DNA from 2 places in the Bacillus jepli genome. Region 2 is predicted to be linked to the other one. Evidence: predicted binding sites of a transcription regulator. Region 2 holds the regulator's gene; the other holds the start of a gene.
What was found. Region 2 encodes Rex, which represses fermentation and respiration genes when NADH is low (regulators of the CRP and FNR family bind a similar motif). Its sites were predicted from a motif close to TTGTGAAATATTTCACAA; they were not measured.
Positions count from the first base shown of each region.

Region 1: a site for Rex is predicted at 2,580-2,597, ahead of qoxA (cytochrome aa3 quinol oxidase subunit II). Genes of this name have one in related genera too.

Region 1 is NZ_JBDFMO010000001.1:438,637-443,795, forward strand. It holds gene qoxB (cytochrome aa3 quinol oxidase subunit I) at 1-1,233, opposite strand, end outside; gene qoxA (cytochrome aa3 quinol oxidase subunit II) at 1,615-2,520, opposite strand; gene ABC371_RS02140 (VanW family protein) at 2,964-3,839, shown strand; gene ABC371_RS02145 (flavin reductase family protein) at 3,841-4,449, opposite strand; gene ABC371_RS02150 (ring-cleaving dioxygenase) at 4,463-5,159, opposite strand, start outside.
Region 2 is NZ_JBDFMO010000001.1:752,078-757,236, reverse strand. It holds gene tsaD (tRNA (adenosine(37)-N6)-threonylcarbamoyltransferase complex transferase subunit TsaD) at 1-818, shown strand, start outside; gene ABC371_RS03775 (ABC transporter ATP-binding protein) at 1,083-3,017, opposite strand; gene moaC (cyclic pyranopterin monophosphate synthase MoaC) at 3,152-3,643, shown strand; gene ABC371_RS03765 (redox-sensing transcriptional repressor Rex) at 3,646-4,287, shown strand; gene ABC371_RS03760 (twin-arginine translocase TatA/TatE family subunit) at 4,323-4,514, shown strand; gene tatC (twin-arginine translocase subunit TatC) at 4,531-5,159, shown strand, end outside.

The sequences.
Region 1 (5,159 bases), 310 kb from region 2:
GAACATTGTATTGTGGTACTGGTAATCGGCTGCTGACATCGCAAGCATTACTCCAGTTACCCCACCGATTGTAAATAACGGAATAAAACCAATTGAGTAAAGCATTGGAACAGTAAAACGGATTTTACCTTTCCATAATGTAAACAACCAGTTAAAGATTTTCACACCTGTTGGAACAGCAATCATCATTGTTGTAATTGAGAAGAAGCTGTTTGATGCAGCCCCCTGCCCCATTGTAAAGAAATGGTGCGCCCAAACTAGACATGAAAGTACTGAGATGATGACCATAGAACCAACCATTGATTTGTAGCCATATAGGTTTCTTCCTGAGAAAGTTGAAATAATCTCACTGTAAATACCAAACGCAGGTAGGATTAAGATATATACCTCAGGATGTCCCCAAACCCAGAATAGGTTGGCCCAAAGCATATCCATTCCACCGTTCGTACTTGCAAAGAAATGCGTTCCGAAAAGTCGGTCCATTGTTCCCATTGCTAAGGCAACTGTTAAAACTGGGAAAACTGTTACGATAATTAGGTTGGCAATAAGAGTTGACCATGTGAACATTGGCATTTTCATCAATGTCATGCCAGGTGCTCTCATTTTTAAAATGGTCGTTATCATATTGATACCTGTCATTAAGGTACCAAGACCCGATATCTGCAAGGCAATCATATAATAGTTCGTACCAACTGATTCACTAAAGTCATTTCCTGCAAGTGGGAAATATGAAGTCCAACCTGCATCAGGTGATCCACCAATTACGAAAGAGATGTTAAATAACATTGCCCCCATAAAAAAGAGCCAGAAGCTGATTGCGTTTAAGCGTGGGAATGCCACATCACGCGCTCCAATTTGTAATGGTACAACATAGTTCATGAATCCCATGATAAACGGCATCGCCATGAACATGATCATGATTACACCATGCGTTGTAAAAATTTCATTATAGTGCTGTGCGTCTAACAGCTTCGCTTCTGGTGTTGCTAGCTGCGCACGTAACATAACAGCATCTACCCCACCGCGGAAAAGCATGATCAAGGCAGAAATTAAATACATAATCCCGATTCGTTTATGGTCAACGGTTGTTAACCATTCGCGCCAGAGATAGCCCCATTTTTTAAAATAGGATAAACCGGCGACAATTCCGATTACGGTAAGTCCAATTGCGACCATTGCTGCATAGATGGCTGGACTAGGATGTGGTATGGCAAATCGTTCGAAAAATTCCATCCGTTGTTACTCCTTTCAAATGAAGTGAATTCGGCGTTCAAAATGTATTGATTTAAAATGTTTAAAGACATTCTTTAATGAATAGTTCGTTTTTGTCTTCGAGATATAGTATCAAGGACATTTATTTATTTTTAACCTCGTGATTTGTCCGTGAGAAGCTCTGTCGGAGACATTTTACGGCATCACACCGTTTGTTTTGTCCTTGATACGTGGTATCAGAGACATTTTCCTGCTTTACACTGTTTGTTTTGTCCTCGAGAAACGGTGTCAGAGACATTTCGAAGACCTCAATCACAACTTTTGTCCTCGAGACACTGTATCAGAGACAATTCAATGACTTTCCCTGAAACTTTTATCCGTGAAGAGCAGCATTTCTAAATATTAATGCCCTTCATGCTCTGAATGAGCTTCGTGCTCGTCATGACCTTCCTCGTGACCTTCTTCAGAATCTGCTGATCCATGATCATGTTCTGGTGGTGGCGCAAATTCTAGGTGAGTTCCAGTAAACGTCATTTGACCAAGATGGCCAGGTTCTATTAGCTCATCGAATTTTTCTTCGGTAAGAGGCTCGGCAGTCTCTTTAACCTCGTCTACCCAATCCTCAAAGTCTTTTTCAGGAACTGCCTTTACACTAAAAGTGTTTTCTGCAAATCCTTTACCACTGAAGTTTGCGTTACGTCCCATTAATTCACCCTGCTCATCTGCAGCAAGATGCAATGTCGTAATCATGTCTGCCATGGCGTATTTTTGTCCGCCAAGCTGTGGAATCCAGAAGCTTGTAATTGGTCCGTAAGAATAAAGTCTGAATTCAAGTGGTCGGTCTGTTGGAACATATAAGTAATTGACTGTTTCAATATCCTCTTCTGGGTAGCTAAAATGCCATTTCCAGTTTGAAGATGATGCATAAATCACCAATGGTTCTTGGTCTTCGTAACCTTTTGGTGCAGACTCGACAATGTAGTTACTTTGTACAGAAACAATTGAAAGATAACCAACGATTAAAATTGGAATACCGATACAAATGGCTTCAACCCAAGGATTTCCTTCAATATGTGGTGGTTCGTAATCCTCTGGCATTTTTGAAGCTCGATATTTAACAAGCATATATACTAGCAATACGAAAACGACAATGACTACTACTGCCATGATTCCAATTGAAAGTAGGATATCTTGGGCTTGCCTCTCAGCTTGTGGACCCTTTGGATCAAGGACCATTACGGGTTCACAGCCTGTTAGCACTGTGGCAATAGTAATAACCATCGATAAGAAAAACCATTTGATTTTCATAAAAGTACTCCTTTCCGAATGGATGCTCTAATTTAACAACTATGATCGTTATACAGAAATTGTGTACAACTTCACAAAGTTGTCAAAATTTTTTTAGCTACTTGTTTTTTTCGTAATATATTGAAAAACTGTAGCTAAAAGTTTATTTTTCCAAAATAATTTCTTTTGATTTTTTCCACTGTGTAAATGATGATAACATCAAAACTTTAAAAAGTTGTTACAAAATCAGGAAGGAAGTTTTTGGCAAATACAAATTTCCTTAACATAAGTGTTCCAAACCTTGATGTGTTGCATATCACAGGTGTTTTTTCGAATTTGAACATTTTGTTACAATCTCAAACAAAAAAAATTCTCCCTATTATTAATGGAATTTCAAATATCCAACCATACTATAAAAAATGATGTTCGTAAGGGTGGTGGGGACACTGAAATTATTGTGGACTATGATGCTTTTCTTTTCTGTTCAGCAATTCCAGCCTCAGGATCATGTATACATAACCTATAAAGGGGATCCGATCGCGACCGTGAATCGTGCTGAATATTCTCTTCCATTGCTCGGTGTTCCTACATTGGACACCAAAAAATTCACAGATTTTCTAACTTATTTAGATGAGCAAGTATACGAGGAACCAAAGGACGCAAAGATCGGTAAATCAGGTGATATCGTCAAGGAACATGTAGGCGTGAAATTAAATAAGGATAAATTCACAAAATTGTTTTTCTCTAGTTTTTTTGGAAAAAAGGATTTTATTGAGGTTCCTATTGAGCGAATTTATCCACGTGTAGATAGCGAACTTTTATCAACCATTCGGGTAAAAAAGATTGGACAATATGTGACGCATTTTAATTCTTCTAATAAAGAGCGTGCCACAAATATTGCTCTTTCGGCTGCGGCCATTGATAGTTATGTGCTGTTTCAAAATGAAACCTTCTCCTTTAATAAGGTTGTTGGCAAGCGAACCGCTGCCAGAGGATATCAGCCTGCTCCTGAAATCATTAGAGGTGAATTGATTGAAGGAATCGGTGGTGGAATTTGCCAAACCTCGTCGACCCTATTCAATGCTGTCGACCTTGCCGGTGTTGAGATCGTTAAGCGCTATTCCCACAGCAAACGTGTTGGCTATGTACCTCCAGGACGCGATGCTACAGTAAGCTGGTATGGACCTGATTTTCTTTTTAAAAATACATACAATCAACCGATTTTAATACGAGCAAGGGTTAATGGCGGAACGATTATCGTTTCTGTATATTCTTCGGAGGACATCAATTATACGCCACGAAAGATTAAACCTAAAAAGGAAAAGAGAGACCAATCTTAACTTACTTTGGTCTCTCGATTTCAAACACGTTTCCTATTTTCGCATAATAATTTCCTGCCAAACGGCTTACCGCTCCTAGTTTTTCTTGGTCAATTCGGCCGTTGTTATATAGTTCCTCATCGACATTAAACTGGACCACTTTACCGATGAGCAAATCACAACCAGGCTGTTCCTGACCGCCTAATTCGATTGCCTGCTCCAACACACATTCCATTCGAATTTTGGCTTCCTTTATCCCCGGAACTTTTATAGTTGTACTTTCAACCGGAGTTAGTTTGGCCAGCTCAATTTCACTTTCATTTGGTGGAAGACTTGCTGCGGTGATATTGATTTTTTCTACATTACTCTGATCCACGATATGAACGACAAACTCTTTTCCTTCTAAAATATTTCGAGCCGTGTCCTTCATAATTCCCTCTTTCCGTTGAATCGATAATGAAATGAGAGGTGGATTGGATGATACTATATTAAAATAACTAAAAGGTGCACCGTTTAGCGTACCTGTATTTGATAGCGAAGTTACAAATGCAATGGGTCTAGGGATAATGCTGCCAATTAACAGTTTATAATTGTCCCTTTCCGAACTCTTATTTGGATCAATTGAAATCATTTTTAATCTCCTTTTAATCCAGATTTCTTACTTCAAATGGTAACAGGACATTTTCTATTTTTTGACGGTGTGGCTCATATTGTGGAGGTAGCTTCAGTTCTGAACCCATTTTCTCATATTCCTCATCGATTCCAAATCCCGGAGGATCTGTCGCAATTTCAAATAAAATTTCACCATGCTCTCTAAAATAAATGGCATTAAAATAATTTCGGTCGCGCACTTGTGTTACCCCATAGCCATGATCGGCAATGTATTGTTGCCACTGTAATTGCTCCTCATTATCCTTTGCACGCCATGCAATGTGATGTACGATCCCCACACCCATTTTGCCTTTTTCACCTGGGGTTCGTTTTACATCAATCACATTTCCAATGTCACCTTCAGCTTTACAGCGAAGAAAATCTCCTTCCTCACCAATGCGCTCTAGTCCCATTACTGATAGAAGTTTTTCAGTTTGTTCAGGCTGTGAGGAAAATAAAACCGCACCACCAAAGCCCTTTATTGCAACATTAGAGGTCACGTCTCCAAATTCCCACTTACTGTTTGCTCCTTCTTCTCGTTCTACAAGTTCAAGCTGCAGACCGTGGATATCATTAAATTGGAGATACTGTTCTCCGAAACGCTCTGTTTTTTTATACGAGAGCTTGAACTTGGTTAACCTTGATTCCCAAAAAGGAAGTGCTCCCTTTGGAACTACGTAGGTTGTTACT
Region 2 (5,159 bases):
TGAAGCAGGCTGATGTGGCTTTTGAGGATATTGATGGAATTGCTGTAACAGAAGGACCTGGCTTAGTAGGTGCTTTACTAATAGGGGTTAATGCGGCAAAAGCAGTAGCATTTGCCCACGATATTCCCCTTCTAGGAGTTCATCATATTGCGGGTCATATTTACGCAAACCGCTTAGTGGAGGAGCTCGAGTTTCCATTATTAGCGTTGGTTGTGTCTGGTGGACATACGGAGCTTGTATATATGGAGGAGCATGCATCCTTTAAGGTCATCGGGGAAACAAGGGATGATGCTGCTGGAGAGGCGTATGATAAGGTGGCAAGAACACTTAGTCTTCCTTATCCAGGTGGGCCTCATATTGATCGTCTTGCGCATGAGGGAACAGCGACGATTGATTTACCAAGAGCATGGCTAGAAGAGGATTCATACGATTTTAGTTTTAGTGGGTTAAAATCAGCTGTCATAAATGCTCTCCACAATGCGGAGCAGCGTGGGGAAAAGATTGATCCAAAGAATCTAGCAGCAAGCTTCCAGGAAAGTGTCATTGATGTATTAGTGACAAAAACAGTAAAGGCAGCGAAACAGTATCAAGTTAAACAAGTTTTATTAGCTGGGGGAGTTGCGGCAAACAAAGGATTGCGAGCAGCTTTAGAGGAAGCATTTTTGGAAAAGCCAGAAGTGAAGCTCATTATTCCGCCACTTTCGCTTTGTACAGACAATGCGGCAATGATTGCGGCAGTTGGCAGTGTCTTGTATGAAAAAGGGAAACGTTCATCATATGCATTAAATGCAAATCCTGGGTTAGATATTGAAAAGTAGTCAAAAAGTCCTCTTTAGATAAGAGGATTTTTTGTTGATAAATTATCCACAAACTCACAGGTTATGTGGAAAACTAGAAAAATACACTGAAATAACTAATATGCAATTGTGGACATTTTATGTGGATAACCCTGTTGATGGATGTGAATAATGTGGATAAGTCGGTGTATAACTTGATTATTGTGGAAAAAGAATTAAAAAATCCCCATCCAAACTCTTCGTTTAGATGGGGATAACTTATTTTTTGCAGATAGGTGAAAAGGTCTAACCACTTATTTCGTGAAGGGATTCCCATTCTTCCATTAGGGCTTCAAGCTTAGCTGAGATTATCTCGTTCTCTTCATTAATGCGTTGAACTTCCTCATGATTTTGGTAAACTTCAGGATCACAAAGAAGCTGTTCATTTTCTTCCGTTTTTTCTTCAAGAGAGGATATCTCCAATTCAATTTCTTCAATTCTCCGCTTACGTTGGCGTTCTAGCTTCTTTAATTCCTTTTCTTGTTCATAGGACGTTTTTTCTTGAACCACTTCTCGTTTATCCGCTTTTTTCTCTTGCGTTTCAAGTTTCGCCAATTCTTCCATTTCGAATTTTTTTTCAAGGTAATAGTCATAATCACCGAGGTACTCTGTGAGTCCTTCTGGCGATAACTCAAAAACCTTCGTTGCAATCCGGTTAATAAAGTATCGGTCATGAGAGACAAAAAGGATGGTCCCAGGATAATCAATTAGCGCATTTTCAAGTACTTCCTTACTATCAAGATCAAGATGGTTTGTTGGCTCGTCAAGAATAAGGAAGTTCGACTTTTCCATCATCAGCTTTGCAAGAGCGAGTCTCGCTTTTTCGCCACCACTTAGTGTAGACACGGTTTTTAACACATCATCCCCTGAAAATAGGAAATTTCCAAGAACTGTACGGATTTCTTTTTCAGGTTTAAGCGGATATTCATCCCATAATTCGTTTAACACCCGTTTATTTGAGGTGAGGTCTGCTTGTTGTTGGTCATAGTAGCCAATCGTTACATGTGAACCGAAACGAATCGTTCCATCGACATGCTCAAGCTTATCGATAACGGCTTTTAGCAGGGTCGATTTCCCGATCCCGTTAGGTCCCACTAACGCAATACTATCTTCACGATAAATATTGAAATTGATATTTTTGATAATAGGCTTGTCTTTTTCATAGGAAACAGAGATGTCTTTTGCACTTAACACATCATTTCCACTTTGTCTTTCAATTTCGAAACGGAAGGAAGCAGATTTTTCATCACCCGATGGTCTGTCCATAAGCTCCATTCGATCAAGCTGTTTTCGTCTACTTTGAGCGCGTTTCGTTGTTGAAGCTCTGACTAGGTTTTTCGCGATGAAGTCTTTTAGTTTTTCGACTTCTTCCTGTTGTTTTTCATATCTTTTCAAATCAAGTTCATAGTTTTCAGCCTTTAATTTTAAATAGTTGCTGTAGTTTCCGACATATTTCGTGCTTGTGTGTCTTGAAATTTCATAGACCTGGTTGACTACTTTATCAAGGAAGTAACGGTCATGGGATACGATTAAGAGCGCTCCTGGATAGCCTTGGAGATATTGTTCAAGCCAGGTAAGCGTGCTGATATCGAGGTGGTTTGTCGGCTCGTCCAGAATCAATAAATCAGGCTTGGAAAGTAATAATTTACAAAGGGCTAGGCGTGTCTTTTGACCACCGCTCAAGCTAGATATTTTTGTTTCGTAGTATTCTTCTGTAAAATGAAACCCGTGTAGAATGGAACGAATATCAGCTTCATATTGATAGCCACCCTGTTCTTTAAAGTCGACCTGGAGCTGATCGTATTCTTCAAGGAGTTTTTGATAGTCAGCTGGATTTTCAAAAACGGAGGGGTCCCCCATTTTTACTTCAAGGTTTCGTAAGTCTTTTTCTAGTTTCTGTAAGGGTGCAAAGACGGTAAGCATTTCTTGCCAAATGGTAAGCGTTGATTCAAGTCCAGTGTCCTGTGCGAGATAATCGATTGTGACACTTTTCGGCTTAATGATTTCACCGCCATCATGTGACATCTGTCCTGCAATAATTTTTAATAGAGTCGATTTTCCGGCACCATTTCGACCAACAATGGCAATGCGGTCGCGAGTTTGTACTTCTAATTTTATATTGGATAAAATAAGATCAGCAGCAAAATATTTTTTGAGCTGATTTACTTGTAGTAAAATCATGCTATTTCACCTCTTGTTTCTAACAACAGTGTATCTTATATTATCTTAATAGAGCAACTGCAATGATAATGTTCACAGATGTTACAAAGACAGATGTGGTAAAATAGTGTATAGTTTATGGGAGGGTTCGATATATGTCATCATTTACCCATTTTAATGAGCAGGGTCGTGCAAGAATGGTCGACATTACAGAGAAATCTGATACTGTTCGTACAGCGATTGCAAAATCAAGTATTACTGTAAATAAATTGATTTATGAGCAAATCATAAATAATGAGGTTAGCAAGGGAGATGTTCTTGCTGTTTCTCAGGTTGCCGGTATTATGGCAGCTAAAAAAACATCAGAGTTAATTCCGATGTGCCATCCGTTAGCATTAAAGGGCGTCGATATCAGCTTTAATTGGACGACCCAAGATGATTATATTTTACATATTACCGTATCAGTTAAAACAAAGGGTAGTACCGGCGTAGAGATGGAAGCCCTTACGGCCGCATCGGTTTGTGCGTTAACTGTATATGATATGTGTAAAGCAGTTGATAAAGGGATGGTGATTGGGCCAACCTATTTAGCTGAAAAAACAGGTGGAAAAAACGGTGATTTTAAAAGGCCAGTAGCGGGGGAATAAACATGAATTTGGAACAGTCAAAAATACCACAAGCAACTGCCAAAAGGCTGCCACTTTATTATCGGTTTTTAAAAAACCTGCATGCCTCGGGGAAGCAGAGGGTATCGTCTGCAGAGCTAAGTGATGCGGTCAAGGTTGATTCCGCCACGATTAGGCGAGATTTTTCCTATTTTGGGGCATTGGGAAAAAAAGGGTATGGCTATAATGTGAATTATTTATTATCCTTTTTTAGTAAGACCCTTGATCAGGATGAATTAACAAAGGTTACGTTAATAGGTGTCGGTAATTTAGGTACCGCATTTTTACATTATAATTTCTCAAAAAATAATAATACAAAAATTGAGCTTGCGTTTGATGTGGATTATAATAAGGTAGGTAGTAGTATTGGTGGAGTCAAGGTATACCATTTAGATGATCTTGAAAAAGAATTGCCTGATGATGTCACGGTTGCTATTTTAACAGTTCCCGTTGGCGCAGCACAGGCGATTACGGATCGCCTCGTAAATAAGGGGATCAAAGGTATCCTTAATTTCACACCAGCAAGAATCAATGTGCCTGAACATATACGTGTTCACCATATTGACTTAGCTGTTGAATTACAAGCACTTGTTTACTTTTTAAAGCATTATTCGAATGAAGAATAGAAATATATTTTACACTTGTTGGGAGGTGACTTACTGTGGGAAGTCTTGGATTTGGTAGTATCCTATTGATTGTATTTGCAGCGTTACTTATTTTTGGACCGAAGAAGTTACCTCAATTAGGAAGAGCAGCAGGTAATACTTTGCGTGAATTCAAAAACGCAACAAAAGGTTTAGCAGATGATGACGATGATGATGTAAAAAAGAATGAAACTCCTGATGTGAAGTAATGATAGGATGAGTCATATGAACGAAAAAGAAATGTCCGTCTACGATCATATTGGTGAGCTACGAAAACGACTGATTTATGTAGTCGTTTTCTTCTTCATTGTTGCATTAGGAAGCTTTTTTCTCGCAGAGCCGGTCATTCTTTACTTGCAAAATGCGGAGGAAGCAAAAGAACTGACAATGAATGCTTTCCGTATGACAGATCCAATTAAAATTTATATGCAATTTGCTTTTATCATTGCGCTCGTTATCTCCTCTCCTTTTTTACTCTATCAGCTATGGGCGTTCATCAGTCCAGGTTTGTATGAAAAGGAAAGAAAGGTAACCTTGAGTTATATTCCGATTTCAGTAGTCTTATTTTTAGTAGGGGTGTCATTTTCCTACTTTATTCTATTCCCATTTGTTGTGAATTTTATGACGAGGTTAGCAGCCCGCCTTGATATTAACCAGGTAATCGGGATTAATGAGTATTTTCAATTCCTGTTACAGTTGACCTTACCGTTTGGCTTTTTGTTTCAATTGCCGGTAGTCGTCATGTTTCTCACAAGACTCGGTATTGTCACACCGATGTTCTTATCGAAAATACGAAAATATGCGTATTTTATTCTATTAGTAATTGGAGGGCTAATTACGCCTCCTGAAATAAT